DNA from 2 places in the Rossellomorea sp. ABR4_004 genome. Region 2 is predicted to be linked to the other one. Evidence: a T-box and tRNA genes for the amino acid it is inferred to sense, from the RefSeq annotation. Region 2 holds a T-box; the other holds one or more tRNA genes.
The links. The T-box of region 2 lies ahead of ACXAF2_RS17560 (tryptophan--tRNA ligase). A T-box ahead of a tRNA ligase gene usually reads a tRNA of that ligase, here a tRNA-Trp.

Region 1 (14,777 bases), on a different contig from region 2:
CAATCCTGTGTCAGATTCCAATCATCGGTTATATCATGGTCGTCAAACATCATATAGGTCGGTGTATTGGCTAATACTCTTCTGACAGAGTATAGACCTTCTTCCAGTTTAGTCAGTTCTTTCAACTGCTTTTGATAGCGTGCTTGAAGCTGTCGATATTCCGACTTATGCTCCTTGGTTTCTGGATCTTTAAAGACAAAATAGAATTCATTCTTATCCATTGCTTCTTGAAAGGTTTCGAACATTCCTTCCTTGTGTGCAAGTTCCCATAATGAGGGATTCCACGACAAAATATACATGGCTGCATAATCACTGAAGCTGAACAGATGATTGGCAGCTTTTCTGGACGTGAATTTGCAAAAGTGTTCCGTCATATATTGCCTGCCATTGATCTGCTTAAGTCCCTGCTTAAAAGGATCTTCTTTTAAGCGTGGTTCAATGGAACCAAGGTCTTCTTCTTGTCCCACCAGTTCTTTACCGAACCTTGTGATGATCTTAAATAGGGGATCTGCTACATCATCGGCATATATTTGATCTCCCATTAAAAATAGAGAGGATGGTCTATCGGCATTATTGAAGGTTGACGCAATGGTTTTATCCGCTTGAACCAATACATCTGTTCCAACACCGTGAAGCTTTCGACAGGATCCGTATAGAATATTCGATGTATTTCCTTCGTTCATATAAAAGGTTGGGTATGCGAGATTTTCGTAGACAATCGAGTGTGGATGAGTGGGGGAAAGTAAGTCAAAGCTGCCGAGGTCCAGTGTTTCCGCACTATTTTCAAACAATAAATTGTATCCCAGTAATTTATTAGTAGGAAAGGATCCGGCATGTGGAGATACGTTTATTATACTTATATATAAGTTCTTTCCTGCTTGTACCGTTTTCGTCTTAGTCTCACAGGCTATTCTTTTATAGTCATAAAGATGAGAATGGTCCCCTTGTTTAATCTTGAATAACTCTGCTTTAATATCATACGGCTTGCTCAATGCAATCCAAATAGAAGCTTGTGCAGTCTCCACCCGACGAACAATCGGCCCGCACAGTATCGTTGGAAGCTCCATGAATCCATCACCCCATTTATAATCTATTACCATCGTATTCAACTCCCAAAGAGATGGTGTAAACAAGCTTACACCTGAAAGTCCGTTCCTTATCACTTTAAAGCGAAAGGGACGGACCTCTTTTGGATATCTACATTTGAATTTATTGAGAAATACTAATTTCCAACTACACTATTCTTCATCATCCCTCTAAATTCCAATGCCCAAAGTTGGTTAGATATTAAAACGCTCTATATCTATGTTGATGAAAGAAAACAAGGCCTATCATTAACTGAAATGATGGAAGGAGATTAGTGGGAGTTGATCAATTTCACTAAATAGGGGAGGGATTATGAAAAGTTTTCACGATGAATTAGAAATCAATAATAAAATTGGAGAGATTATTAAATTCACTATTGATATAAACTTTAAATATGTGGTATATTCTTTTTCGGCTTACAAAAATATTAAGCTGAGTATCGTGAAAAAAGTTTTCGTTTTTTTGTTAACTAGAAGTTGACTTCTACGAAATTAGCTGATATAGTTATACATGTCCTTAAGCGGGACGCTTTAACAATACGGCCCATTGGTCAAGCGGTTAAGACACCGCCCTTTCACGGCGGTAACACGGGTTCGAATCCCGTATGGGTCACCAATATGGAGGATTAGCTCAGCTGGGAGAGCATCTGCCTTACAAGCAGAGGGTCGGCGGTTCGATCCCGTCATCCTCCACCAAGTTTCTTTACGAAAGTAAAGTAAACTTCATTTGATTTGCCCGTCAGCAAAATATCTTTCCTTGAACTGCTCTGGTGACCTGGATTCCCAATAAGTAGTTTTCATCTGAAATTAAACATGCCGGTGTAGCTCAACTGGTAGAGCAACTGACTTGTAATCAGTAGGTTGGGGGTTCAAGTCCTCTTGCCGGCACCATTTGGTTTTTTACAATAAAGATGAGCCATTAGCTCAGTTGGTAGAGCATCTGACTTTTAATCAGAGGGTCGAAGGTTCGAGTCCTTCATGGCTCACCAAAGATTTTCGTGAATGCGAAATATCTGAATTTTTTTATGCGGGTGTGGCGGAATTGGCAGACGCACCAGACTTAGGATCTGGCGCCGCAAGGCGTGGGGGTTCAAGTCCCTTCACCCGCACCATTTATTTGCGGAAGTAGTTCAGTGGTAGAACACCACCTTGCCAAGGTGGGGGTCGCGGGTTCGAATCCCGTCTTCCGCTCCAGACTTGCCGGGGTGGCGGAACTGGCAGACGCACAGGACTTAAAATCCTGCGGTAGGTGACTACCGTACCGGTTCGATTCCGGTCCTCGGCACCAAAGTTTTTTGCTTCAGCAAAATAACTTTCCTTGCTTAGTGTTTAATGAATTGTTTAGCGCCCGTAGCTCAATTGGATAGAGCGTTTGACTACGGATCAAAAGGTTAGGGGTTCGACTCCTCTCGGGCGCGCCATATATTTCGGGAAGTAGCTCAGCTTGGTAGAGCACTTGGTTTGGGACCAAGGGGTCGCAGGTTCGAATCCTGTCTTCCCGACCACCTTATTTGGGGCCTTAGCTCAGCTGGGAGAGCGCCTGCTTTGCACGCAGGAGGTCAGCGGTTCGATCCCGCTAGGCTCCACCAGGTTTTTTACGAGAGTAAACAAACCTCATTGAATCTTGCTTGATCAAGGTTCATATTGAATAGTAAACGTTTCGTGGCGGTGTAGCTCAGCTGGCTAGAGCGTACGGTTCATACCCGTGAGGTCGGGGGTTCGATCCCCTCCGCCGCTATTACTAAATACATGACGCACGATTATAAGGACCCTTAGCTCAGTTGGTTAGAGCAGACGGCTCATAACCGTCCGGTCGTAGGTTCGAGTCCTACAGGGTCCATTATACACGGAGGAATACCCAAGTCCGGCTGAAGGGATCGGTCTTGAAAACCGACAGGGGTGTAACAGCCCGCGGGGGTTCGAATCCCCCTTCCTCCTCCATATTTACCTTTACAATATTTATATCGTCGCGGGGTGGAGCAGTTCGGTAGCTCGTCGGGCTCATAACCCGAAGGTCGCAGGTTCAAATCCTGTCCCCGCAATACCATTTTTGACTCATTTTATGATTAGGCCATTACTAATTCTTGATGAGTCGCGCATGGATAGTTATTTTCGCTATCGCGAGGTAATGAAACCTATTTTACTGACGCAAAAAGCTTTGGTCCGGTAGTTCAGTTGGTTAGAATGCCTGCCTGTCACGCAGGAGGTCGCGGGTTCGAGTCCCGTCCGGACCGCCATTTTCAATTACTTAGTAATAAGAAGTTGGTAATTTGATAATTTAATCTTCTATATAATATGGCTCAGTAGCTCAGTTGGTAGAGCAATGGACTGAAAATCCATGTGTCGGCGGTTCGATTCCGTCCTGAGCCACCATTTATACTTAAGAGCCTTTAAGTATTTCTTTTATTTGGAGGGGTAGCGAAGTGGCTAAACGCGGCGGACTGTAAATCCGCTCCTTCGGGTTCGGCAGTTCGAATCTGCCCCCCTCCACCATTTTTAAATAAAACTCTCTATTATATAGGGGCATAGTTTAACGGTAGAACGAAGGTCTCCAAAACCTTTGGTGTGGGTTCGATTCCTACTGCCCCTGCCAAAGATATGTTAAACATGGCGATTGTGGCGAAGTGGTTAACGCACCTGATTGTGGTTCAGGCATTCGTGGGTTCGATTCCCATCAGTCGCCCTTTATATTGGGCTATAGCCAAGCGGTAAGGCATCGCACTTTGACTGCGACATGCGTTGGTTCGAATCCAGCTAGCCCAGCCAACGGCGGCATAGCCAAGTGGTAAGGCAGAGGTCTGCAAAACCTTTATCACCGGTTCAAATCCGGTTGCCGCCTCCAATGATTTATGCGGGTGTAGTTTAGTGGTAAAACCTCAGCCTTCCAAGCTGATGATGAGGGTTCGATTCCCTTCACCCGCTCCAACTATTTATGGGCCTATAGCTCAGCTGGTTAGAGCGCACGCCTGATAAGCGTGAGGTCGGTGGTTCGAGTCCACTTAGGCCCACCATAATATTATTCCGCAGTAGCTCAGTGGTAGAGCTATCGGCTGTTAACCGATCGGTCGCAAGTTCGAATCTTGCCTGCGGAGCCATTTTCTTCATTATAGAAAATGGAGTGGTTCTCAAATATTTTTTTGAGAAATTTTCAAAAAGAAGTTGACTTCTGCGAAGTCAACTGATAAAGTATTATTTGTTGCCATTAACGGACAATGAAAACACGACAAACTTGATCAAAACTTCTTGAAAAAAGTTATTGACACCAAGTTGATGAACGTGTAATGTAATAAGGGTCGCTTCAAACAGAAGCACTTACACATTGAACCTTGAAAACTGAACAAAACAAGACAATACGTCAACGTTAATTCTAGATTTATTTTTAAAGAGCTATTCAAACTTTTATCGGAGAGTTTGATCCTGGCTCAGGACGAACGCTGGCGGCGTGCCTAATACATGCAAGTCGAGCGGACTGATGGGAGCTTGCTCCCATCAGTCAGCGGCGGACGGGTGAGTAACACGTGGGTAACCTGCCTGTAAGACTGGGATAACTCCGGGAAACCGGGGCTAATACCGGATAACTCATTTCCTCGCATGAGGAAATGTTGAAAGGTGGCTTTTAGCTATCACTTACAGATGGACCCGCGGCGCATTAGCTAGTTGGTGAGGTAACGGCTCACCAAGGCGACGATGCGTAGCCGACCTGAGAGGGTGATCGGCCACACTGGGACTGAGACACGGCCCAGACTCCTACGGGAGGCAGCAGTAGGGAATCTTCCGCAATGGACGAAAGTCTGACGGAGCAACGCCGCGTGAGTGATGAAGGTTTTCGGATCGTAAAACTCTGTTGTTAGGGAAGAACAAGTACCGTTCGAATAGGGCGGTACCTTGACGGTACCTAACCAGAAAGCCACGGCTAACTACGTGCCAGCAGCCGCGGTAATACGTAGGTGGCAAGCGTTGTCCGGAATTATTGGGCGTAAAGCGCGCGCAGGTGGTTCCTTAAGTCTGATGTGAAAGCCCACGGCTCAACCGTGGAGGGTCATTGGAAACTGGGGGACTTGAGTGCAGAAGAGGAAAGTGGAATTCCAAGTGTAGCGGTGAAATGCGTAGATATTTGGAGGAACACCAGTGGCGAAGGCGACTTTCTGGTCTGTAACTGACACTGAGGCGCGAAAGCGTGGGGAGCAAACAGGATTAGATACCCTGGTAGTCCACGCCGTAAACGATGAGTGCTAAGTGTTAGGGGGTTTCCGCCCCTTAGTGCTGCAGCTAACGCATTAAGCACTCCGCCTGGGGAGTACGGTCGCAAGACTGAAACTCAAAGGAATTGACGGGGGCCCGCACAAGCGGTGGAGCATGTGGTTTAATTCGAAGCAACGCGAAGAACCTTACCAGGTCTTGACATCCTCTGACAACCCTAGAGATAGGGCTTTCCCCTTCGGGGGACAGAGTGACAGGTGGTGCATGGTTGTCGTCAGCTCGTGTCGTGAGATGTTGGGTTAAGTCCCGCAACGAGCGCAACCCTTGATCTTAGTTGCCAGCATTCAGTTGGGCACTCTAAGATGACTGCCGGTGACAAACCGGAGGAAGGTGGGGATGACGTCAAATCATCATGCCCCTTATGACCTGGGCTACACACGTGCTACAATGGACGGTACAAAGGGCAGCAAGACCGCGAGGTTTAGCCAATCCCATAAAACCGTTCTCAGTTCGGATTGTAGGCTGCAACTCGCCTACATGAAGCTGGAATCGCTAGTAATCGCGGATCAGCATGCCGCGGTGAATACGTTCCCGGGCCTTGTACACACCGCCCGTCACACCACGAGAGTTTGTAACACCCGAAGTCGGTGAGGTAACCTTTTGGAGCCAGCCGCCTAAGGTGGGACAGATGATTGGGGTGAAGTCGTAACAAGGTAGCCGTATCGGAAGGTGCGGCTGGATCACCTCCTTTCTAAGGAAGATTTAACTAAACGTTTGACACGTCGAAGTTTTGTTCAGTTTTGATGGTTTAATAAGGTTTTTTGCGAAAGCAAAATAACCGTCCATCAAAACTTTTTGTCTCTTACGAGATCAAAATGTGTTTGTTCTTTGAAAACTAGATAAAGATAAATTGATAGTCAAGAAATTACCGAGTATCGCCATTTTAGGTTTTAAACCTGATGTAACAACCAATTCGGTTAAGTTATGAAGGGCGCACGGTGGATGCCTTGGCACTAGGAGCCGACGAAGGACGGGACTAACACCGATATGCTTTGGGGAGCTGTAAGTGAGCTTTGATCCAGAGATTTCCGAATGGGGGAACCCATTGTTCGTAATGGAACAATATCCTTACTTGAATACATAGAGTATGGAAGGCAGACCCAGGGAACTGAAACATCTAAGTACCTGGAGGAAGAGAAAGCAATTGCGATTCCCTGAGTAGCGGCGAGCGAAACGGGATGTAGCCCAAACCAAGAGGCTTGCCTCTTGGGGTTGTAGGACACTCTATACGGAGTTACAAAGGAATGAAGTAGACGAAGAAGTCTGGAAAGGCTCGTCAAAGAAGGTAACAACCCTGTAGTTGAAACTTCATTCCCTCTTGAGTGGATCCTGAGTACGGCGGGACACGTGAAATCCCGTCGGAAGCTGGGAGGACCATCTCCCAAGGCTAAATACTCCCTAGTGACCGATAGTGAACCAGTACCGTGAGGGAAAGGTGAAAAGCACCCCGGAAGGGGAGTGAAATAGAACCTGAAACCGTGTGCCTACAAGTAGTCAGAGCCCGTTAACGGGTGATGGCGTGCCTTTTGTAGAATGAACCGGCGAGTTACGATCCCATGCAAGGTTAAGTCGATGAGACGGAGCCGCAGCGAAAGCGAGTCTGAATAGGGCGAATTGAGTATGTGGTCGTAGACCCGAAACCAGGTGATCTACCCATGTCCAGGATGAAGTTCAGGTAACACTGAATGGAGGTCCGAACCCACGCACGTTGAAAAGTGCGGGGATGAGGTGTGGGTAGCGGAGAAATTCCAATCGAACTTGGAGATAGCTGGTTCTCTCCGAAATAGCTTTAGGGCTAGCCTCATGTGTAAGAGTCTTGGAGGTAGAGCACTGTTTGGACTAGGGGCCCTCATCGGGTTACCGAATTCAGACAAACTCCGAATGCCAAAGACTTATCCATGGGAGTCAGACTGCGAGTGATAAGATCCGTAGTCGAAAGGGAAACAGCCCAGACCACCAGCTAAGGTCCCAAAGTATACGTTAAGTGGAAAAGGATGTGGAGTTGCTTAGACAACCAGGATGTTGGCTTAGAAGCAGCCACCATTTAAAGAGTGCGTAATAGCTCACTGGTCGAGTGACTCTGCGCCGAAAATGTACCGGGGCTAAACGTATCACCGAAGCTGTGGATTGACACCTCTAGGTGTCAGTGGTAGGAGAGCGTTCTAAGGACTGCGAAGCTAGACCGTAAGGACTGGTGGAGTGCTTAGAAGTGAGAATGCCGGTATGAGTAGCGAAAGATGGGTGAGAATCCCATCCACCGAATGCCTAAGGTTTCCTGAGGAAGGCTCGTCCGCTCAGGGTTAGTCGGGACCTAAGTCGAGGCCGATAGGCGTAGACGATGGACAACAGGTTGATATTCCTGTACCACCTCTTTTCCGTTTGAGCAATGGGGGGACGCAGGAGGATAGGGTAAGCGCACTGCTGGATATGTGCGTCTAAGCAGTTAGGCTGATGATGAGGCAAATCCCATCATCGTGAAGGCTGAGCTGTGATAGCGAGCGAATTATAGTAGCGAAGTTCCTGATTCCACACTGCCAAGAAAAGCCTCTAGCGAGGAAAAAGGTGCCCGTACCGCAAACCGACACAGGTAGGCGAGGAGAGAATCCTAAGGTGAGCGAGAGAACTCTCGTTAAGGAACTCGGCAAAATGACCCCGTAACTTCGGGAGAAGGGGTGCTCTGGTAGGGTGCAAGCCCGAGAGAGCCGCAGTGAATAGGCCCAGGCGACTGTTTAGCAAAAACACAGGTCTCTGCGAAGCCGTAAGGCGAAGTATAGGGGCTGACGCCTGCCCGGTGCTGGAAGGTTAAGAGGAGTGCTTAGCGCAAGCGAAGGTGCGAATCGAAGCCCCAGTAAACGGCGGCCGTAACTATAACGGTCCTAAGGTAGCGAAATTCCTTGTCGGGTAAGTTCCGACCCGCACGAAAGGCGTAACGATCTGGGCACTGTCTCAACGAGAGACTCGGTGAAATTATAGTACCTGTGAAGATGCAGGTTACCCGCGACAGGACGGAAAGACCCCGTGGAGCTTTACTGTAGCCTGATATTGAATTTTGGTACAGCTTGTACAGGATAGGTAGGAGCCTTGGAAGCCGGAGCGCCAGCTTCGGTGGAGGCATCGGTGGGATACTACCCTGGCTGTATTGAAATTCTAACCCGCGCCCCTTATCGGGGTGGGAGACAGTGTCAGGTGGGCAGTTTGACTGGGGCGGTCGCCTCCTAAAGAGTAACGGAGGCGCCCAAAGGTTCCCTCAGAATGGTTGGAAATCATTCGCAGAGTGTAAAGGCACAAGGGAGCTTGACTGCGAGACCTACAAGTCGAGCAGGGACGAAAGTCGGGCTTAGTGATCCGGTGGTTCCGCATGGAAGGGCCATCGCTCAACGGATAAAAGCTACCCCGGGGATAACAGGCTTATCTCCCCCAAGAGTCCACATCGACGGGGAGGTTTGGCACCTCGATGTCGGCTCATCGCATCCTGGGGCTGTAGTCGGTCCCAAGGGTTGGGCTGTTCGCCCATTAAAGCGGTACGCGAGCTGGGTTCAGAACGTCGTGAGACAGTTCGGTCCCTATCCGTCGTGGGCGCAGGAAATTTGAGAGGAGCTGTCCTTAGTACGAGAGGACCGGGATGGACGCACCGCTGGTGTACCAGTTGTCTTGCCAAAGGCATCGCTGGGTAGCTATGTGCGGAAGGGATAAGTGCTGAAAGCATCTAAGCATGAAGCCCCCCTCGAGATGAGATTTCCCATCACGTATGTGAGTAAGATCCCTAGAAGATGACTAGGTAGATAGGTCAGAGATGGAAGCATGGCGACATGTGGAGTTGACTGATACTAATCGATCGAGGACTTAACCACAAAGAGTCATTTTAAAATGAACAACAATTGGTCGGTATTCGGCTTTCTTGACATCAATTCTTTATCTAGTTTTGAAGGAACAACCCTTCAATTGAATATTCGTCTGGTGACAATGGCGAAGAGGTCACACCCGTTCCCATGCCGAACACGGAAGTTAAGCTCTTCAGCGCCGATGGTAGTTGGGGGATCTCCCCCTGTGAGAGTAGGACGTCGCCAGGCAATTGTGAAGAAAGAGTAGCTCTTAGGAGCTACTCTTTCTTTGTGTATTCATGATAATGTATGTTTGGTTCGAAGAACAAACAGGTTATAGGATAGCGAGTACGGCTTTTTTTGCGTTTTTATTTGTTGGAGAAGTGTTATCGAAGGCTGATCGTACAACTAAAGTCAGTCACGAAGAACTGATTATGATTAAAATACAGATAATGTCATTAGATTTATTTGGTAAACTACGCAATTCTTAAGCAAAATGACGCAATAACGGATGTAAACGACGCAATAAAAATAAAAAAGACGCAATTCCTATTTATTTTGACGCCATTAATTAATGAATCCAATAATGCTCTGATAATTGTAGCCACAACCTATATTGTTGGCCCGATTATTACGGATTGTACATATGAATAGGGTTAAATCGTTCTGTTTTAATGATATAACCTCATAAAAACTTGCAATAAATTCTACTATTAAACGATCAATCTATTAGAAATTTAAAATAAATATCAAAATTACACCTCCAAAAAACTAAAATTAGCTTTTGCCTAAGAGTGACAAACCTTACTCGCAATTGATTTTAATCAACTTCAGATCTGGAAATCTCCTTAACTCTCATATATTTGGTCATGCTGCAGAAATCAGCGTCATATTTTTCTTCGGAATACCTCATCTAAACCTGGAGATAATTAGGTGACCGGTAATCATTAGTCAAGTAGATATGTTTACTTTTTTCTCTTATGTGTATATATAGTATAGGTAACCTAAACTGAACTCACAAATATCTATCAAATTATAAAATAGATATTGCTATTAAGTGGATTTTTGTGATATTATTGTTCTTCCGCCTTTTATAAGGGGTTTTAGCTAACTCTATCCCTTTTAGGCTGGTATAAGTGTTTAATAACTTAGTAGATATAAAAGTTGAAAAACATTTAAAAAGAAGTTGACTTCTACGAAGTTAACTGGTAAAGTATTATTTGTTGCCACTAACGGCCAACTAAACACGATGAACTTGATTGAAATTATTTTAAAAAAGTTATTGACATCAAATGAATGATCGTGTAATATAGTAAGGGTCGCTTCGAACGAAGTGCTTACACATTGAACCTTGAAAACTGAACAAAACAAGACAATACGTCAACGTTAATTCTAGATTTATTTTTAAAGAGCTATTCAAACTTTTATCGGAGAGTTTGATCCTGGCTCAGGACGAACGCTGGCGGCGTGCCTAATACATGCAAGTCGAGCGGACTGATGGGAGCTTGCTCCCATCAGTCAGCGGCGGACGGGTGAGTAACACGTGGGTAACCTGCCTGTAAGACTGGGATAACTCCGGGAAACCGGGGCTAATACCGGATAACTCATTTCCTCGCATGAGGAAATGTTGAAAGGTGGCTTTTAGCTATCACTTACAGATGGACCCGCGGCGCATTAGCTAGTTGGTGAGGTAACGGCTCACCAAGGCGACGATGCGTAGCCGACCTGAGAGGGTGATCGGCCACACTGGGACTGAGACACGGCCCAGACTCCTACGGGAGGCAGCAGTAGGGAATCTTCCGCAATGGACGAAAGTCTGACGGAGCAACGCCGCGTGAGTGATGAAGGTTTTCGGATCGTAAAACTCTGTTGTTAGGGAAGAACAAGTACCGTTCGAATAGGGCGGTACCTTGACGGTACCTAACCAGAAAGCCACGGCTAACTACGTGCCAGCAGCCGCGGTAATACGTAGGTGGCAAGCGTTGTCCGGAATTATTGGGCGTAAAGCGCGCGCAGGTGGTTCCTTAAGTCTGATGTGAAAGCCCACGGCTCAACCGTGGAGGGTCATTGGAAACTGGGGGACTTGAGTGCAGAAGAGGAAAGTGGAATTCCAAGTGTAGCGGTGAAATGCGTAGATATTTGGAGGAACACCAGTGGCGAAGGCGACTTTCTGGTCTGTAACTGACACTGAGGCGCGAAAGCGTGGGGAGCAAACAGGATTAGATACCCTGGTAGTCCACGCCGTAAACGATGAGTGCTAAGTGTTAGGGGGTTTCCGCCCCTTAGTGCTGCAGCTAACGCATTAAGCACTCCGCCTGGGGAGTACGGTCGCAAGACTGAAACTCAAAGGAATTGACGGGGGCCCGCACAAGCGGTGGAGCATGTGGTTTAATTCGAAGCAACGCGAAGAACCTTACCAGGTCTTGACATCCTCTGACAACCCTAGAGATAGGGCTTTCCCCTTCGGGGGACAGAGTGACAGGTGGTGCATGGTTGTCGTCAGCTCGTGTCGTGAGATGTTGGGTTAAGTCCCGCAACGAGCGCAACCCTTGATCTTAGTTGCCAGCATTCAGTTGGGCACTCTAAGATGACTGCCGGTGACAAACCGGAGGAAGGTGGGGATGACGTCAAATCATCATGCCCCTTATGACCTGGGCTACACACGTGCTACAATGGACGGTACAAAGGGCAGCAAGACCGCGAGGTTTAGCCAATCCCATAAAACCGTTCTCAGTTCGGATTGTAGGCTGCAACTCGCCTACATGAAGCTGGAATCGCTAGTAATCGCGGATCAGCATGCCGCGGTGAATACGTTCCCGGGCCTTGTACACACCGCCCGTCACACCACGAGAGTTTGTAACACCCGAAGTCGGTGAGGTAACCTTTTGGAGCCAGCCGCCTAAGGTGGGACAGATGATTGGGGTGAAGTCGTAACAAGGTAGCCGTATCGGAAGGTGCGGCTGGATCACCTCCTTTCTAAGGAAGATTTAACTAAACGTTTGACACGTCGAAGTTTTGTTCAGTTTTGATGGTTTAATAAGGTTTTTTGCGAAAGCAAAATAACCGTCCATCAAAACTTTTTGTCTCTTACGAGATCAAAATGTGTTTGTTCTTTGAAAACTAGATAAAGATAAATTGATAGTCAAGAAATTACCGAGTATCGCCATTTTAGGTTTTAAACCTGATGTAACAACCAATTCGGTTAAGTTATGAAGGGCGCACGGTGGATGCCTTGGCACTAGGAGCCGACGAAGGACGGGACTAACACCGATATGCTTTGGGGAGCTGTAAGTGAGCTTTGATCCAGAGATTTCCGAATGGGGGAACCCATTGTTCGTAATGGAACAATATCCTTACTTGAATACATAGAGTATGGAAGGCAGACCCAGGGAACTGAAACATCTAAGTACCTGGAGGAAGAGAAAGCAATTGCGATTCCCTGAGTAGCGGCGAGCGAAACGGGATGTAGCCCAAACCAAGAGGCTTGCCTCTTGGGGTTGTAGGACACTCTATACGGAGTTACAAAGGAATGAAGTAGACGAAGAAGTCTGGAAAGGCTCGTCAAAGAAGGTAACAACCCTGTAGTTGAAACTTCATTCCCTCTTGAGTGGATCCTGAGTACGGCGGGACACGTGAAATCCCGTCGGAAGCTGGGAGGACCATCTCCCAAGGCTAAATACTCCCTAGTGACCGATAGTGAACCAGTACCGTGAGGGAAAGGTGAAAAGCACCCCGGAAGGGGAGTGAAATAGAACCTGAAACCGTGTGCCTACAAGTAGTCAGAGCCCGTTAACGGGTGATGGCGTGCCTTTTGTAGAATGAACCGGCGAGTTACGATCCCATGCAAGGTTAAGTCGATGAGACGGAGCCGCAGCGAAAGCGAGTCTGAATAGGGCGAATTGAGTATGTGGTCGTAGACCCGAAACCAGGTGATCTACCCATGTCCAGGATGAAGTTCAGGTAACACTGAATGGAGGTCCGAACCCACGCACGTTGAAAAGTGCGGGGATGAGGTGTGGGTAGCGGAGAAATTCCAATCGAACTTGGAGATAGCTGGTTCTCTCCGAAATAGCTTTAGGGCTAGCCTCATGTGTAAGAGTCTTGGAGGTAGAGCACTGTTTGGACTAGGGGCCCTCATCGGGTTACCGAATTCAGACAAACTCCGAATGCCAAAGACTTATCCATGGGAGTCAGACTGCGAGTGATAAGATCCGTAGTCGAAAGGGAAACAGCCCAGACCACCAGCTAAGGTCCCAAAGTATACGTTAAGTGGAAAAGGATGTGGAGTTGCTTAGACAACCAGGATGTTGGCTTAGAAGCAGCCACCATTTAAAGAGTGCGTAATAGCTCACTGGTCGAGTGACTCTGCGCCGAAAATGTACCGGGGCTAAACGTATCACCGAAGCTGTGGATTGACACCTCTAGGTGTCAGTGGTAGGAGAGCGTTCTAAGGACTGCGAAGCTAGACCGTAAGGACTGGTGGAGTGCTTAGAAGTGAGAATGCCGGTATGAGTAGCGAAAGATGGGTGAGAATCCCATCCACCGAATGCCTAAGGTTTCCTGAGGAAGGCTCGTCCGCTCAGGGTTAGTCGGGACCTAAGTCGAGGCCGATAGGCGTAGACGATGGACAACAGGTTGATATTCCTGTACCACCTCTTTTCCGTTTGAGCAATGGGGGGACGCAGGAGGATAGGGTAAGCGCACTGCTGGATATGTGCGTCTAAGCAGTTAGGCTGATGATGAGGCAAATCCCATCATCGTGAAGGCTGAGCTGTGATAGCGAGCGAATTATAGTAGCGAAGTTCCTGATTCCACACTGCCAAGAAAAGCCTCTAGCGAGGAAAAAGGTGCCCGTACCGCAAACCGACACAGGTAGGCGAGGAGAGAATCCTAAGGTGAGCGAGAGAACTCTCGTTAAGGAACTCGGCAAAATGACCCCGTAACTTCGGGAGAAGGGGTGCTCTGGTAGGGTGCAAGCCCGAGAGAGCCGCAGTGAATAGGCCCAGGCGACTGTTTAGCAAAAACACAGGTCTCTGCGAAGCCGTAAGGCGAAGTATAGGGGCTGACGCCTGCCCGGTGCTGGAAGGTTAAGAGGAGTGCTTAGCGCAAGCGAAGGTGCGAATCGAAGCCCCAGTAAACGGCGGCCGTAACTATAACGGTCCTAAGGTAGCGAAATTCCTTGTCGGGTAAGTTCCGACCCGCACGAAAGGCGTAACGATCTGGGCACTGTCTCAACGAGAGACTCGGTGAAATTATAGTACCTGTGAAGATGCAGGTTACCCGCGACAGGACGGAAAGACCCCGTGGAGCTTTACTGTAGCCTGATATTGAATTTTGGTACAGCTTGTACAGGATAGGTAGGAGCCTTGGAAGCCGGAGCGCCAGCTTCGGTGGAGGCATCGGTGGGATACTACCCTGGCTGTATTGAAATTCTAACCCGCGCCCCTTATCGGGGTGGGAGACAGTGTCAGGTGGGCAGTTTGACTGGGGCGGTCGCCTCCTAAAGAGTAACGGAGGCGCCCAAAGGTTCCCTCAGAATGGTTGGAAATCATTCGCAGAGTGTAAAGGCACAAGGGAGCTTGACTGCGAGACCTACAAGTCGAGCAGGGAC
Region 2 (16,634 bases):
AGTTCAACTATGATTGTTTTCTTTTCCCTTACTTGCTCATGCAGCAAGTTTCCCTTGATAGAAGGTGATGATAACTGAACAACCTTTTTTGCTTTCACCACTTTTTCTTTCACAGGCTCCCGGCTTTTTAACCTGCTTGCTACAGAACGAATGTGATCAGGTGTGGTTCCACAGCATCCCCCAATGATTCTTGCACCTTGCAGCCGCAATTCGTTGCTTATACCTCCAAAGTAATCAGGCTCAGCAGAGTAATAGAATCGACCTTCTTCATAGTTTGGCAGACTGGCATTGGGGTAGACGGATAGAAATGCCCTTTTAGGTAAAGGAACTTCCTCTAATGAGTTCACCATATGAAATGGCCCCATTCGGCAATTGATGCCTACAACATCGGCCCCCAATAACTCTAATTGCTGGAGAGCGTCTTTTATCTCCATTCCATTTTGAAGAACTCCCGTTTCATGTAGAGAAACTTGAGCAATGACAGGAATGTCTGCTTCACGTTTAATAATGTTCAATACGGTGGTTAATTCTTCGAAATCATAATAGGTTTCAAGTAGAATTCCGTCTACTCCCTCTAATAATAAACAGTATAGCTGTTCCCTAAAACTTCTTTTGATTTCTTCCAGCGACACATTTTGTTTAATGCCCCTGATTCCACCGATGGTGCCCAGAATATAGGTGTATTCACCCGCGGCTTTTCTTGCCAGACGCACTGCAGCTGTATTTATTTCTTTAACCGAATCCTCCAATCCGTATCTGGAAAGCTTTTGATAATTAGCTCCATACGTATTGGTCTGAATGATATCTGCTCCTGCATCAATATACTCTTTATGGACTTTCAACACTTCATTTGGGTGAGAAAGATTCAGTTCTTCAAAGCATCTGTCCACTCCATATGAATACAACAACGTTCCTATCGCACCATCTGCAATTAAGATTCTCTCTTTCAGTGCTTCAAGCAACGGTTTCATGACATTCCCTCCTTTTTTATAAATTTATCACGTTTTTTCGATTGATCTTTTGTATACTATCTAACCCTTTTTGAAGATCGATAATTAATTCATCCACGTTTTCAAGTCCTACTGATAATCGTAATAAACCATCTGTAATCCCTCTTTTTTCCCGTTCTGCTTTTGGCATGGAAGCATGTGACATCCTTGATGGATAGGATAGAATTGATTCAACAGCTCCTAAACTGACCGCGAATACGGGAATGTTTACATTTTGAATGAGTTGCTTCACTTCCTCTGCCCCTTTTAACCGGAAGGAAAGAACCGCCCCAGGACCCTCTGCTTGGCGAACTTGGATTTCACGACCGGGATGATAGCTCAATCCAGGGTAATACACTTCTTCTACTTCTTTTCTCTTTTCTAAGAAAGCCGCAATCTTATATGCCGATTCTGATGACTCCTTCAATCGTACGTGCAGTGTTTTCATTCCTCTTAAGAGCAGCCAACAATCCTGAACACCCAGGACAGCACCAAACGAATTCTGTAAGAAAGCTAGTTTACCGGCAATCTCTTCATTTCCCGTTACGGCAAGTCCTGCCAAAACATCACTATGTCCTGCAAGGAACTTCGTTGCACTGTGTAGTACAACATCCACACCAAGGCTGATCGGTCTTTGCAGCAGGGGAGTCATGAATGTATTATCAAGAAAAGTTAAACATCCATTAGCCTTGGCAAGCTTTACAACTCCTTCAATATCGGTGATATTCAGAAGCGGATTGGACGGTGTCTCCATATAAATCACTTTCGTATTGTGCTTGATTGAACAAGCCACTTCATGTAAATCCTTCATGTTTACAAACGAATATTCAATGCCGAATTTAGTGAGGACCTCGGTAATCATTCTGTATGTCCCACCGTACACTTCTTCTGATACGAGTACATGATCTCCACTCGACAATAATAAGAAGCTTGTGGAGATTGCCGCCATCCCAGATGAAAAGGCAAAGCCTCTTACTCCACCTTCCATTTCCGCAATCGTTTCTTCAACCGTCTCCCTTGTCGGATTTCCCGAACGGCTATAGTCATACGTTCCATATTGATCAAAATCCTGTTGATGAAAGGTTGTAGCATGATGTAGGGGTGTAGAGACCGCTCCTGTTTCTTTATCATATCCGTGAGAATGGATGAGTGACGTCTGAAGTGAAAATGGTTTTTTACTCATACGTAAGCACCTCTTTTTCCAATTGTTGAAAAACATTCTCCAGGTCTTCAATCAGGTCAGCAATAAATTCAATTCCTACAGAGAACCGCAGGAGTCTGTTGCAGATACCCAATCTATTTCTTTCTTCTTCAGGAATGTCTGCATGTGTTTGGGTAGCGGGATAAGTGATAAAGCTTTCGACCCCTCCTAAACTTTCAGCAAACGTAATAACTTTTAAGTGTTGGAGAAAAGGAGAAACCCATTCTTCCTTTGCGATACGAAAAGAGAGCATGCCTCCTTTTCCAGGATATAAAACGTCTGTTACACATTCATGCGAATCAAGATACTCCGCTAATTCTCTTGCATTTTTTTCGTGCTGGGCCATTCTGAGACTAAGGGTTTTCATTCCTCTTAATAAGAGCCAACAATCAAAAGGGGCGAGAACCGCACCGATTGAATTTTGAATGGTATAGATTTTATCCGCCAACTCCTCTGTGTTTACAATCACAACACCTGCCAGCACGTCATTATGTCCCCCTAAGTATTTCGTGGCGCTGTGAATAACAATGTCTGCTCCTTCAGTTAGTGGCTTCTGCAGAATAGGTGTGTAGAAGGTATTGTCTACAATTAAAAGCAATCCGTTATCCTTAGCGAGCACAGCAACCTCAGAAATACTTGCTTCATTCATTAATGGATTGGTTGGTGTTTCAAGGAAGATGGCCTTCGTTCTCTTACAAATTTGACCTTCTATGGAGCCGGCATCACTTGTATCGACGAAATGAAATTTGATCCTATATTGTGCTTCATACTGTGCGAATAAACGGTAGCTCCCTCCATATAGGTCTTTCGAAACAATCAATTCGTCCCCGCTGGAAAATAAGCTGAGGATTGCCTGAATGGCCGCCATCCCCGAGCTGAAGGCAAACCCTCTGTGCCCTTCCTCCAATTGAGTGAGGATATCTTCCAAGGTGGCGCGGGTTGGATTTCCTGTTCTACTGTAATCATAGCCTGTCGATTGCCCAATGCCCTTATGTTCATAGGCAGTAGATAAATGAATGGGCAAGCTCACAGCACCCGTTGCAGGATCTTTCCGATTTCCTGCCTGGACAAGCATTGTATCAATATGTTTTTTCACCATTCTTCTCTCCTTTTCTATCTTGAATACGAAAAGGGAAAAAACAAAAAAACCTTCTTAATGAAAATAAGAAGGTTTTGTACGTTCGTTCTCCCTCTTATCGTCCAAGTTGACATCAACTTGCTGGAATTAGCACCATACCAAAACTCGCGGCTGGTTGCTGAGGTGTCTTCGGGCCAGTCCCTCTACCTCTCTTGATAAGAAACTATATGATTTTGTGAAAAATAACTTTCCCATAACTTATAACAAAGAAGAAGAAATGTCAATGAGAATTATGAATTATCTGAAAAACAAAATGATCATTGCGATTCCTTATTTTTTCTATTTCAATGATAAATTCCTATTTTCCTTTTAATCTCTTTCATAAATGGGATTGTTTTTTCCCGTGCTTTTTTTGCTCCATTTAGTAAGATCGCATCCAGCATATGGGGACTCGCCATCAGTTCTTCATATTTCGATCTCGGTTCTTCGATAAAAGAGTTCATTACTTGGAATAACTCTTTTTTCGCTTCTCCCCACCCTATTCCTTCTTGAAATCTCCTTCTCATTTCTTCACCTTGATTTAAAGTTGCAAATTCTTTATATAGCGCAAAAATGACGGAGGAGTCAGGATCCTTGGACTCTTCAGGGGGTGATGAATCTGTTTTGATTTTATTAATTAATTTTTGAAGCTTTTTTGGTTCTTCAAATAATGGAATGGTGTTGTTATAACTTTTAATCATTTTACGTCCGTCTAGACCCGGAAGAACAGCCGTTTCTTCGTGGATGACATATTCAGGGATGACAAAAATATCTCCATATTGTTTGTTAAAGCTTTCAGCTATGTCTCGGGCAATTTCAACATGCTGTATCTGATCTTTTCCGACAGGTACCTTCTCGGTTTGAAAAAGGAGGATATCAGCTGCCATTAAAATTGGATAGGTGAATAATCCCATATTGACTCCAGCATCGACATCTTTGCCGCTTTCTTTATTTTCTTCAACTAATGATTTATATGCGTGGGCGCGATTCATTAATCCTTTCGGTGCAAAACAAGACAGAATCCAACTCAATTCAAAGATTTCAGGTACATCAGATTGACGATAAAAGATCGCTCGATCGGGATTCAAACCTAATGCTAACCAAGCTGCTGCCACTCCATAAGATAGTTCTTTCATTTCATGCTTATCATGTATCTTCGTTAACCCATGATAATCCGCAACAAAATAAGCTGTGTTGTAGGATCGGTTCTCAGCCAATTGTAATGCCGGTTTGATTGCACCAATATAATTCCCCAAATGAATACGGCCTGTTGGTTTAATACCAGTCAGAACTTGTCTTTTCATATCAATTCCCTCCACTGAAAAATAATAAAAACAAACACAAAAAGGGCTTCTCATCCTCTAAAAAAGGACGGGAAACCCGTGGTGCCACCTTCATTCGCTTACACTTTAGTAAACGCACTCATCTGTACAGAAGTCGCCTTCGATACATCGTCTCTTTTATCGGTGAGACCTTCCGCCATAACCTACTTATTTTCAGCCTGGATGCTCAAAAGCCCATTCAACGATTTCACCATACTGATTCTCACCAGCCATCAGCTCTCTGAAATGTTTCGTTCGTCTACTCTTCTTCCTCATCGCATTTACCTATTTAATGTGTTTCCATTATTTTAATGTATGGGGAAATAATGGTCAAGTGGATGTAAACACATATTAGATTTCTTTGGATGAAAGAGGAAGGAAAAGCTTTATGCCTCTCTTATTGAATGGAAGAAATTTCATATCAGCGATCAGATGACTGGCATATCCGATTACACATGCTTCAAATACCCCATCAATCATTAAAGATGACTCTAGATAATGTGCAATCACGCCATAATATACGATTCCAAGGACAGAGTGAGTATAACTTCGATGTGAAACGAATGAGGCAATGAAAATATAGATACCTAACAACCATAACCATGTTTCATTCAACTGCCAACCGCATGCTGTCACACCGATGCCCGTAATCATCAGCATTCTTCTCTGGGTAATGAAACTTGAGAGAATCATCATACCTGCACCATATCCAATACCTAGCCATCGTTCTTTCCCGATTCCTTCCAGATAGCTGTATACCATCATTAAAAACCCAATGATTTGTGCTACTGCTCTGATCATCTTAGGTGAAAAAGTAACCTTGTTACTAAGCTTTCCGTCAATATCCATATCAGGCATGAGTCCGGATATCCCGCCTATTGCCACAAGTGCGGTCGTTATGTCAGGACCAGATCCAAATGAGTTGGCCACAATAAATCCTGTTGCTGCTCCAATTGCCATATGTGCTGTGCCGTTCAATTGTGTCCTCCTACTCTCTTATCACATTATGTATGTACTAGATTACTATAATAGCCTTTATTATCCATATTGACTATGGGAAGTACGAATTAATTTCTAAAGATGAGCCGAGATGCGCTTAATAATTTCAAGAAGATAGGACCTTCCATGTGGGACAAAGTGATGGTAACTCACCCTTTGCTTAATGAAGTCCTTTTCCCCCTTTTCATTAACAAGAAATCCTTCTATATCGATTTCCTCTTTCGTTTGTTGAACGAGAGCCTTAAAATCTTTAAGAGTACAATGAAAAATACCGGACACTTCTTCTAACTGAAGGTGAAACTCGTCATCTGCAACCGACTTGGAATAAAGGAAAACGTGAGTCAGCTCCCGATCGATCATATTCCGTTGAATTAACTGACCTTTTACTATTCCTAATGGTTGCAGTTCTTCTATCGTAATAAGAAGTCCAAGTTCTTCATGAACTTCTCTCACACCGTCTTCAATATTCTCCTGTGACAGTATATGTCCAGCAGCGGTAATATCAAGTAAGCGGGGGAAATCCTTTTTCTCATCACTTCTCAGCTGGAAATAAATAATGGTCTCTCCACTACTTTCATCAAAATGCGCAAGCCAGCAATGAAAGGTTTCATGCCAATATCCATTTGTATGCACCTCGGAACGACTGGCTACTCCAATTCTATTACCGTATTCATCAAAGACGGCAAGTTGTTCATCCTCCACCCGGATCCCTCCTTTATTTCATTTCCTCCAAATACTCTTTAACCTCCAAGAGATTTTCAACCACAATATCCGCTTCACTTAATTCATTTTCCTGAGAAAAGTCAAAGGCACAACCTATCGAAAGAAAGTGATTTGCCTCTGCTCCTTTAAAGTCAGACAATCTATCTCCAATCACAACCCCATGTGTCAGATTATGATCCTCTTTGATTTTTCGAATCAACTCCCCTTTGTCATCTGAATGTATTTCCTGAATGCTGTAGCAGTCCATGATCCATTGATCCAAACGAAAGTACTCCACGATCGTCTTTAAATACTGAGGATATCCATTGCTTGCCACAAAGATTGAAAACCCTCTCCCTGATAAATACGTTAATAGTTCCTCCGTATGTGGATAGAGAGCCCCATTTCCTTTCTGAATATGATCAATCAGTTTTTCATGAAATACATCATTCACTTTACCATGTTCATGTAAGGAATGATGAGGTAAAAGGGTTTTCCAGACGACAGAAAGAGGGACACCCATTATTTCTCTGTATATTTCAAGAGGTGTATCCCCTTTCCACATTCCTTCATCTCTAAGTAGTTGAAAGGTATCATGAAGTGAAGCTTCAAGAATACGATCCGTTTGAAACAACGTTCCATCCATGTCAAAAATCATTGCAGCTTTCATCTATATTCTCCTTTATTGCCTTTCGTACATTAATATGTTCGACGATTTATACTTAAGTCACTATCTTGCTTACATCAAATAAACCTTCTCTTATCATATCAAATTCACAGCCGAAAGAAAGCAGCTGCGTTTAGACGAACGATTTCTTACTGAGTATAGCTGTCCATTAGGCACCACCAATACTTTTTCAACAAAAAAACACACAAGAACCTTTCTCCCGTGTGTTTACTCTTATATCTTAAATCAGTATATGGACGTTGCTTTCTTTAAGATGCATTTGGAAGATAAAAGAGGACCGTCAACATCATGCCGATAACAGAAAAGATCACGATACTAACTGCTACAGACTTGTGAGACTTAGACACATGTTTCTTCTTTAACACGTTAAAAAACTTAAATGCCAATAACGAAAGAATAAACAAAGATACAAACAAGAGCTCGCTCATGGACAATCCCTTTCTTCAGTAAGGTGTTTTCTTTACAAGATATGAAATCACTTTACCATATTTTCTTATTCAATAAAAATTATTTATTCTTAGAAATAATAATATACCCATTCAGGCGTTTTACGGAGCGCTTTTTCCCAGGCTGGGAGTTCATTAAAAGCCTTCATTGTCAGTTTTTCACTATCACTAATGTCTTTATAGATAAGTGATTCTAATTCCCCGGCAACTTTTGCATCCCGAATGATGCAGTTGCTTTCATCATTTAAATAGAAGCTCCGCGGATCCCAATTGGCTGTACCAATATCAGCCCATTTATGATCAATGACCAGCACTTTACCATGGAAAAACCCTTTTTCATACAAATAGAAATCTACTCCGCTCTCTAACAAAGTTTTCTCTATTCTATAACTTGGAGGCTTCGTGAACCATGCATCTGTATCGTCCGGGACGAGGATCTTCACTTTTACCCCACGCTTCACTGCTTTCTTTAAAGCTGATATTAGTTTCCTATTTGGCAAAAAATATGGTGTTGTAATTGTGACACTCTCTTCCGAACTGTTAATCCAGCTTACAGTCTTATCTACAATACTGTCTCCTGTTGAGAACAAGAATTGAACGCTGCTCCCCTCATTTTCATTTGAAGTACGAGTAGGATGTGCGCTCTCCATACTATCTGCCCCATCCTCGATCCAGTCCCTTTTAAACTGCTGGGCCACCTCAGTTCCTGCCTCACCTTCCAACCGTATATGATAGTCCCTCCAGTAGCCAAGCTTCGGGTCTTTTCCTAAATATTCATCCCCCATATTGAATCCTCCAATATAGGTAATTCTTTGATCAATGGAAATGAGCCTGCGATGATTCCGATGATGAAGGGAATAGAAGAAATTCTTCAGGGATAGAGGCCTGCTTTTAACAATCTTCACTCCTTTTTTTTCCATCCTCTTTATACTTTCCTTCTTAATATCTGAACCGAGGAAGTCGACAGACAATCGAACATCCACCCCTTCCTTAGCCTTTTCAATCAGCAAATCAAAAAACTCGTTGGAAATCTGATCGTCCCTGATAATGAAAAAATGAATCCAAACAAGCTCATCTGCTGTTTGAATATCCTCAAACAACTTTTCATACAAGTCCTTCCCGGTATTGTAGACGTCGATTGCAGCTTTATGAGATTGAGTTTCCGTTATGGGGTGAGTTCTCGCATAGTTTTTCACACCTTTTTTTACATCCCAGTGCATGATGAGGAACAAAATCACGATGCAAGCAGCTGTGATAAGGATTGCTTTAAATCCTTTTTTCAGCAAGAGAACTCACCTCCTTTTTATATAGTGTTAGCTTTTGTTTAAGGAGAAGGACTATTCATTTCCATTCAAAATATATCTTAGTTTCAGTCACCTTTTGTGCACTTTTTAATATGTACCGAAAAAAAAGAGCATTAACATAACGTTAACACTCTCAGTTTATTTTCTTGTTGATTCTCAATAGATTATAGATTAAGCGTGCGAACACAAAAAGAAGGCCTCCAATAAATGAACCCAATGTATTCATTATCCAATCATCAATATCGGTTGCTCTTCCTAATGGTAGATAGTATTGCGCAAACTCAATACCAAAGGAGAAAAGTGCTCCGATAAATGTCACCATCAGAATAATCTGTTTCGACTGTCTCATCCACCAAGCAATAAAAAAGGTTAATGGAATAAACAATAAGATATTGGCCATCAAGTTTCGAATGGGTACATCTAAATGATTCCGGTAAATCAGATTCAACTTCAAATTAGAAAATGGATCAAAATTCACGGATCCCTCTGAAACATTTTCACCCGTCAATGGGGTCATTGTGATTAAACAGATCGCTCCAATCGTTATACACGTAAACAGAACAGGCAGTAAATTCATCCATCTGCCCTTACCCTTTCTTCTCTTCCAAAAGGAGACCGCAAAGATAAGGGAAATCGTCACAACCATTATAATTGGAAGAACCCAACCAAATGCGCTCCATAATTCCTTCATGATTCCTTTTCCTACTTTCCTCTAAGTTACAACGAAGATTTAGTTAATTTACGATGATATATGTTTGAAAGAGAAGCATTATGACAATTGGCGAATCGTCACCTCAGCAGTCTCTTTGTCCATTCCATTCCAGGAGGTGTGGATTTCAAAAGTTCCTTCCTCGAAAAACAAAGGGAATTTCCGTTTGAAAAAAGGCTGCATCGGTAAACCTATGGCTTCTGCCTTTGAGACCCAAACCAATTCCCCTTCAGGAGGGTTTTCGAGGAGCTCACCGGTGGTTTCATAGGCAAGGTAATTATACACGATATATCGAAATCCCTTTTCTGGTACAACGTATTCATCTAACCCTTTATACCTTAATTTTTCTACCTGTAAACCTGTCTCTTCTCTTACCTCTCGCATTGCACCTGCTGCAGGACTTTCAGGGAAGTCAATTTTACCTCCCGGTGCAATGTAACCAGGATAGTCTTTCTTCTCAGGCCTATTTAATAATAGCACTTTGTCCCCTCGTTGTATCATTACTAAAGAATACATCACTGTTTCTAACTTCATTCATTCCTCATCCCTTTATACTAGTTCCAATCCATTTACGAATACCCTCGCCTCTTAAGGTCAGACCATCTTTATCCAGCTTTTCTAAAAAGGGGATCAAGTATTTTCTGGATAATCCTAGAGCGGATTTGGCATCTGCAATATCGAATCTTTCACCGGTTTTTTCTATTAATTCTTCAACAGTTTTCATAAAAACTTGATAGGAATAGGATTTTTTATCATCCAATGGAATGATTTTCTTTTCCTGGATAAAAAAACGATAAAAATCAGACTGCCATTTTTTAGGTATACCTACTTGATGAAAATACTCTTCCATGTCTTTTACTTGTGTATCATCAGCCTCTATTAAGGTAATGAGCTGATTGCATCGTTTCTCCCATTCAGGAGGTAAATGAGGAATGAAATCCTCTAAACAAAGAAAACCACTGTTTCGTTTCCAATGTTTTTGCTCAATCGAATAATCCACTAAAGCTCCTGAGTACCTTTTTAAAGATTGCTTCAACTCACCAATATTGATTCCTTGTAATAAAGGAAACTTCTCATGGAATTCTCGAAGAATCTGATCGATCGAATTCACGCATTCATCCACTATTTTCAAATGCGTAACATTGGAATGTGAAAATACAATCCATTGATCATCACCCTGCAGCATATCACGCAGGTCTGTATGAGTGATAGATGCTTCTCTAACGATGAAATCTTCATCCACACATTTGTATTGTTCAACCAGCCTTAGAATTCTTTCCTGAGGTGTACCGTGCCGTTCAGACTGAAGAAGGACCATCGTTTCCTCTCCGAATTTGTATTTCCCACCATTCGGCTGAATAATCCACCCTCCTCCGATCGTTTCCATTGGAGAGGGTCTTCTTAGAATAAAACGATCGCCTCTTTTGGCAACAATCGATTCATCAAGCCGGATTTGACATAGAATATCGTTTGTTGCCGGATCGACTTTATTTCGATCAAAAAATACGAGCTTCCCCATCACTTCTGAAGTTCCTACATGTACAACAACTGGCATTCTTTGTTTTATAGGATGGCTTACAGTATGTAATACTCCCAGGCACACATCAATCGTGTCGGTTACGGTAAAATGTGTGGATGTGACGAGTACATTTCCTCTTTTCAATTCTTTGTAATCCACTCCAGAAATGTTTATCGCAGCACGCTGACCGGCAAAAGCACGACTCTCTTTCCTATGGTGGGCTTGAATTTGTTTCGCTTTCGTATGTATTCCTTGAGGTAATATGATTATTTCCTCTCCAGTTTCCAATGTTCCTTCAAATACAGTCCCTCTTACGACAGTTCCCTGACCCTTTACAGTAAAAACTTGATCAATCGGCAAACGAAAATCGCCACTGACATTTCTTGAAACCATGCCCTTCAATGTAGTAATGACTTTCTGTTTTAATTCTTCGACACCCTCTCCTGATAGACTATCTGCCATCAAGATATGAGCACCTTCAAATACTGTTCCCTTCAACTCATCTATCACTTCTTCAAGAGCCAAATCCCTTAGTTCTTCTTCAACTTTCGATATTTTCGTCAGCACGACAATGCCTTGAGTGATTCCTAGTAGCGCCAGTATATCAAGATGTTCCTTCGTTTGCGGCATCACCCCTTCGTCTGCTGCCACCACTAACACAACGAGATCAATCCCTGCCACACCTGCGATCATTTGTCGAATAAACCGCTCATGACCAGGAACATCCACTACAGAAATCTCCATATCTGCATCATTATATAATGGGGCAAACCCGGGTTCAATCGAGATGCTGCGCTCCTTTTCCTCAATTAATCGATCAGTATCGACAGAAGTAAGGGCCTTTGTGAGGGTGGTTTTTCCATGATCAATATGCCCGGCCATTCCAATGGTATAATATTGTTTCCTCATCCCCTCACCCTCTTTCTATCTTTTCTTTTTGAACCGGAAAAATAGGACGCCGGCCATTATGGCAAAACAAATGGAGAATAAGATTCCCTTCCATACATCTCCATCTGAAAAAGATTTCAATACCCATATCAATATAAATAGCGTTATGGCTATATCAATCATCATCATACCTTTTGAGTTTCGAATGTTTCTTCACCTGCTGCCTATTAATTTAGTTGCGATTCTTTTACTTTATCATAATCCTGCTACAACGTTCCATTAGGTCTAAACCCTGCCATACTATATTCCCCCGACATAGCAGCTTCCTTTTTATCATTATAATCCTTGAAACCCTGATTTTGGAATAAATTTTCATTAGTAAAAAGGAGAATCACCTGACATTCTGTGATTCTCCCTCCTATAAATTTTATTCAGATCCCTCTTCAATCAGTATTTTCATATCTCCGACAATTTCATCGTAAGGGACGTCACTATTGCCACTATACGTCTTTACGACTTTCCCTTTTTGATTCACCAAGTAGAAGCTGGTACCATGAATCATCTGATCAGAATTAGGATCGTCGGCTACAATCGAGCGGAAGGAATGTTCCGCAAGGTCCTTTACCTCGTTAAATTCGTAGCCTGTAAGCAGTTCCCATTTACTCGTGTCTGCTTCAAAGTTTGAAATATACTCTTTTAATGCGTCCGGTGTATCATTTTCTGGATCTACACTGAAAGAAACGATTTTGTAATCCTCTACCCCTTCTTCTTTCAGCTTTTCTTGAAGCTTCGATAAATTAAATGTCATGGGTGGACAAACAGTTTCACAATTAGTGAATATGAAATCTGCTATCCATACTTGTCCTTTTAAATCCTTCAAACCGACTTCTTGATTATTTTGATTCGTATAAGAAAATTCTTTCACTTCATAATCTGTTTCTGCTTGAAAGTTACTATTACTGCAACCTGCAAGGAGAATACCGATGATGGTCATCACCACTAGGAATGGTTTGGTTTTTGACATCTTTATCTCCTCCGACTTTATCTATCTCTCCCACTCTATGTTAGTAAAAAGGGGATAAAAAAACAATCAGCAGAAGCATTATTCATTGTCTATTTTGTGAATGCTCTGCTTCCCTTCCAACAACAAACGCTCCAAGACTGCCAGCGTATGCACCTTTCTCTGGAAAAATAGGGGTGTAGGATAACATATCTTGAAATTGTGCAAGGTCTTCTTTTAAAGCAGGATTTGATTTCAACGTACTTCCAATAAATACGAAATGCTCTAACGTATGAACTTTAGAAGCTTGAGATGCAAGCAGAATAATGGTTTCAGCTATCATATTCGTTAGCGCCCGCAGTTTGTCTGCTTTCATAGAAGAAGAATCCCCTTTAGCAAAATTAGCAGCTGTCAAATGCTCAGGAACCGGAGAATTCATTGCCTCATAGACGTCTCTCACGGATAAATCAACTAGTTCTCGTTTGCCTTCCTTTGATAACCGTACCAGCTCGTAATAGTCAGATTCTCCTGTTAGTAAACCTCCCAGCCCCATAAAGGTTCCTCCACCTAACCCGCTACCAAGCAATCTTTCACATCCGGTTTCATCAACCTTAAAAATAGAAGTCCCTGTACCTATATTTATGAGAGTGAACTTTTTCACATCACTTTTTTCCTCTTTAAGGAGAAGTTTAGCTCCAATGCATACCGCTTCGAATTCTCCAACCATACATGCTTGCGGAAAGGTTTCTCTCCACTTCTCTGCTTTTCCTCCCGTTATATAAAGCTTATGATTATGGGACAGGATTGTAAGCCACTGCAGTACACTCTCTTGCTGCTCATTGGAAAAGGTTTTATAATGCAGCCCGCCATTTTCCTCATACACGATCTTGGTTAACGTTCCACCAGCATCGACCCCGATCACATTCATTCTTTTCGTTCCTGCATTTTTTTCTTAGAAAATAAATAGTGCAGGGTAAAGCCGTGAACGACCATTATCGTAAGGAAAGCCAGAAAATAATAGAAAACTCCTATGACCCCATCTGAAGTATCCTCGGTAATGAGCCACCATACCGATGCAAAAAGAAGAAATAGAAACTGTAGAGCGACGCCCTCCAAGAATGGTTTTTTATAGGTATTGAAATCCAACAGTCTCTTCCAGCTCCATCCAATTGCAACTACGGCTGAAACGAACAATAATAATATGTAAATACTTATTTTCATCAATGATGCCTCCATTCTGATTCTTGCTATTTCCATGGTATTCAAATGATCTGGAAAATGAAAGAGAAAATGGGAAAAACACCAATTTATTTTGGTGTTTTTCCGCATTAATCCTATTCCAAGCTTTTATGATCGTAACGATAGGCGTTGAAATGAGTGATATCCACCTTTACTTTCACTTCGTCCAATGAATTATCTGTTAAATAAAATGAAGGCTGTTCTTCAAGCTTGCTAAATTTTAGTGGATGGTATCTATACCATTTTTCACCTACATTGAGTAAATCCACTTGTTTGTCCAACCCAATGTTGTACACTTTTTCAATTTCATTTTCCAAAGACTTTTCAAGTGTACTTTTCACTTCTTTATATTGAGCCTCCTGTAATTTTTCAATAAGCTCTGCTTTCACGCTGACTTCAAGTGAAAAGGAGGGAAAATCACCTTGTTCTTTCTTATATTTTATTTTTGGCTCCTTCGTCAATAGTTTAAACGTAGATACCAATTCATCATCAATATATAATGGATAATCTATTTGATTTTTTTTGGTAAGCAACCAATCAACGATGATTGAGGGTTTAGAAGGAAGGTCTCCTTTGAATTGTGATTGTTGAAACAGACTATACCCGTTCAAGTAAAGTACAGGATAAGGTTGATCTGCCTTCCAGGATTTTTTATCGATACTAATATTTGGAATGAACGCTGTGCCCATCGGTTCATAGTATTCCCTTAAAAAATGCATTAAACTTGTAGCACCGATATCATCTTGTAAAGACTCTATCGTTTCTTCCGTCAGCAAAACAGTATACACGGGAGGATAATTAAATAAGCCGTTCACCTTAAAAATTTCTTCAATGCTTTCATCAGTTGTAAATATCTGCAGATTTGGCCTCAATGAACGATTTCTTCCCACATCCTCCAAGACCTCTTTAAATTTGTACTTCAACACATTTTTTGAAAGTACGAGAGTTTTTGTATGTCCAAAGAATAATGATGGCCTAGTTGTTTTATATAGGTGTCTTACAGCCAAATTCAGTGTTTTTCCAGAAGCAGAACCAATGAACGCAGGCACAGGTTCTGTAGGCTTACTTCCCTCCTGTTTTGCTACATTGGCAAAATTCAAACCTTGAAGATATGCTGTGTATTCCTGATTATCTTCATTGTAATCCAGTCCGATCGAAACGATATACGTTAGATCCTGTATGTTTTTTGAACCGGTACATCCTGTCAATAAAAGGATTAAAGAAATGAAAATGAGTTTAACTGTCTTGTTGATCACGCTGATTGATTCCTTTCCTTGTACTGTCTTCCGGACTGGTTGAAGGGGTACGGTTTTTATAAAATTGAATAGGCAAGCGGAAAAATGACCGAATGACTTCATTCCAACTGATGGGAGCTACTGTACCAAGAAATGGAGTACCGAAGGAAGATTTTGTCGCTAAATATAGGACCGTCAGAATAAAACTCATAACAACACCGAATAATCCAAAAAACGTGCTAATGAGCAATACAACGAACCTTAATACCGTCGTTCCATACTTCAACGTTTGATTGACGAGTGTAAAGGACGAAATATAAGTAATGGCTCCAATGACCAGCATGGTTGGGGATGTCAAACCGGCACGTATAGCGGCATCTCCTACAATCAGTCCACCAAGCACAGAAACCGTCTGACCAATCGCCCTGGGTAGACGGACACCTGCCTCATTAAAAAACTCAAACAAGAATAGGACGATAAACATCTCAACAGGAGCGGAAAGTGGCAGGCCGAACCTGGAAATCGAGATCGTCGCCACGAGCAGATAGGGAATTTGTTCAATATTATAAGCGGAAAATGCAACCCATAATCCTGGCAAATAAGCTGAAATCAAAACCCCGCTTACTCTCAGGATCCTTTCCAAAGATACGTATACATAGTTGATACTTGAGTCTTCTGGTGACTTCGTTTGTAACAAGAGATTTATTGGTGCAATGGAAACTGTAGGGTAGCCATCCACCAAGAGGGCAAATCTTCCCTGAACCAATGAATCAACGATAAAATCGGGGCGACCTGTGAAATCGAAATTAGTGAAAATGGAATTAGGGTTGTCGTCCAGCATTGATTCCAACTGTTGATTGCTGGTTAGAACATCTATATCCACTTTTTTCAATCTTGTATATAACTCATTGAGAATACGCTCATCAATTACATCATTCAGGTACATGATGGCAATTTCTGTATGACCGCGGGTACCTATCTTGAATTTCTCCACTGAAAGGCTTGGCGTGAAAAGTCTTCTCCTAATTAAAGATATATTTGTATTTAAGTCTTCAACGAATCCATCTTTTGGCCCGCGGATGGATGTTTCAAGCGAGGATTCTTCCGGCTGCCGTTTAGGAAAGTTTCCTGCATGTAAAGAGATAATTTTTTCATCGATGAAAAACAAAATATACCCGTTGAATAGAGCAGTAGAGAGCATATCCAGGGACTTCCCTGTTTCTTCTACAGCTTGGAAATTCCCCGCTATCTTTTTTGCATAGGACTTTTCTGGACC

Region 1: it encodes a tRNA-Trp, which carries the amino acid that the T-box ahead of ACXAF2_RS17560 (tryptophan--tRNA ligase) is inferred to sense. The anticodon was not compared.

Annotation. Positions count from the first base shown of each region.
Region 1 covers NZ_JBSWVM010000001.1:1,897,189-1,911,965, reverse strand. Annotated here, with positions in the region: gene ACXAF2_RS09870 (metallophosphoesterase family protein) at 1-1,100, opposite strand, end outside; tRNA gene ACXAF2_RS09865 (tRNA-Glu) at 1,627-1,701, shown strand; tRNA gene ACXAF2_RS09860 (tRNA-Val) at 1,706-1,781, shown strand; tRNA gene ACXAF2_RS09855 (tRNA-Thr) at 1,901-1,976, shown strand; tRNA gene ACXAF2_RS09850 (tRNA-Lys) at 1,999-2,074, shown strand; tRNA gene ACXAF2_RS09845 (tRNA-Leu) at 2,113-2,197, shown strand; tRNA gene ACXAF2_RS09840 (tRNA-Gly) at 2,205-2,279, shown strand; tRNA gene ACXAF2_RS09835 (tRNA-Leu) at 2,285-2,373, shown strand; tRNA gene ACXAF2_RS09830 (tRNA-Arg) at 2,430-2,506, shown strand; tRNA gene ACXAF2_RS09825 (tRNA-Pro) at 2,514-2,590, shown strand; tRNA gene ACXAF2_RS09820 (tRNA-Ala) at 2,599-2,674, shown strand; tRNA gene ACXAF2_RS09815 (tRNA-Met) at 2,750-2,823, shown strand; tRNA gene ACXAF2_RS09810 (tRNA-Ile) at 2,852-2,925, shown strand; tRNA gene ACXAF2_RS09805 (tRNA-Ser) at 2,934-3,026, shown strand; tRNA gene ACXAF2_RS09800 (tRNA-Met) at 3,054-3,127, shown strand; tRNA gene ACXAF2_RS09795 (tRNA-Asp) at 3,246-3,322, shown strand; tRNA gene ACXAF2_RS09790 (tRNA-Phe) at 3,383-3,458, shown strand; tRNA gene ACXAF2_RS09785 (tRNA-Tyr) at 3,495-3,578, shown strand; tRNA gene ACXAF2_RS09780 (tRNA-Trp) at 3,605-3,678, shown strand; tRNA gene ACXAF2_RS09775 (tRNA-His) at 3,696-3,768, shown strand; tRNA gene ACXAF2_RS09770 (tRNA-Gln) at 3,777-3,851, shown strand; tRNA gene ACXAF2_RS09765 (tRNA-Cys) at 3,854-3,927, shown strand; tRNA gene ACXAF2_RS09760 (tRNA-Gly) at 3,937-4,010, shown strand; tRNA gene ACXAF2_RS09755 (tRNA-Ile) at 4,020-4,096, shown strand; tRNA gene ACXAF2_RS09750 (tRNA-Asn) at 4,106-4,180, shown strand; rRNA gene ACXAF2_RS09745 (16S ribosomal RNA) at 4,485-6,036, shown strand; rRNA gene ACXAF2_RS09740 (23S ribosomal RNA) at 6,261-9,196, shown strand; rRNA gene rrf (5S ribosomal RNA) at 9,299-9,415, shown strand; rRNA gene ACXAF2_RS09730 (16S ribosomal RNA) at 10,591-12,142, shown strand; rRNA gene ACXAF2_RS09725 (23S ribosomal RNA) at 12,367-14,777, shown strand, end outside.
Region 2 covers NZ_JBSWVM010000003.1:94,208-110,841, forward strand. Annotated here, with positions in the region: gene ACXAF2_RS17545 (bifunctional homocysteine S-methyltransferase/methylenetetrahydrofolate reductase) at 1-971, opposite strand, end outside; gene metC (cystathionine beta-lyase) at 988-2,172, opposite strand; gene ACXAF2_RS17555 (methionine biosynthesis PLP-dependent protein) at 2,165-3,289, opposite strand; SAM riboswitch class I at 3,381-3,490, opposite strand; gene ACXAF2_RS17560 (tryptophan--tRNA ligase) at 3,613-4,611, opposite strand; T-box leader at 4,672-4,914, opposite strand; gene ACXAF2_RS17565 (metal-dependent hydrolase) at 4,981-5,607, opposite strand; gene ACXAF2_RS17570 (NUDIX hydrolase) at 5,704-6,330, opposite strand; gene ACXAF2_RS17575 (HAD hydrolase-like protein) at 6,344-7,000, opposite strand; gene ACXAF2_RS17580 (hypothetical protein) at 7,267-7,446, opposite strand; gene cls (cardiolipin synthase) at 7,536-8,750, opposite strand; gene ACXAF2_RS17590 (VanZ family protein) at 8,902-9,459, opposite strand; gene ACXAF2_RS17595 (NUDIX domain-containing protein) at 9,538-10,011, opposite strand; gene selB (selenocysteine-specific translation elongation factor) at 10,019-11,905, opposite strand; gene ACXAF2_RS17605 (hypothetical protein) at 11,964-12,167, shown strand; gene ACXAF2_RS17610 (SCO family protein) at 12,312-12,908, opposite strand; gene coaW (type II pantothenate kinase) at 12,991-13,812, opposite strand; gene ACXAF2_RS17620 (hypothetical protein) at 13,809-14,105, opposite strand; gene ACXAF2_RS17625 (Ger(x)C family spore germination protein) at 14,219-15,379, opposite strand; gene ACXAF2_RS17630 (spore germination protein) at 15,360-16,634, opposite strand, start outside.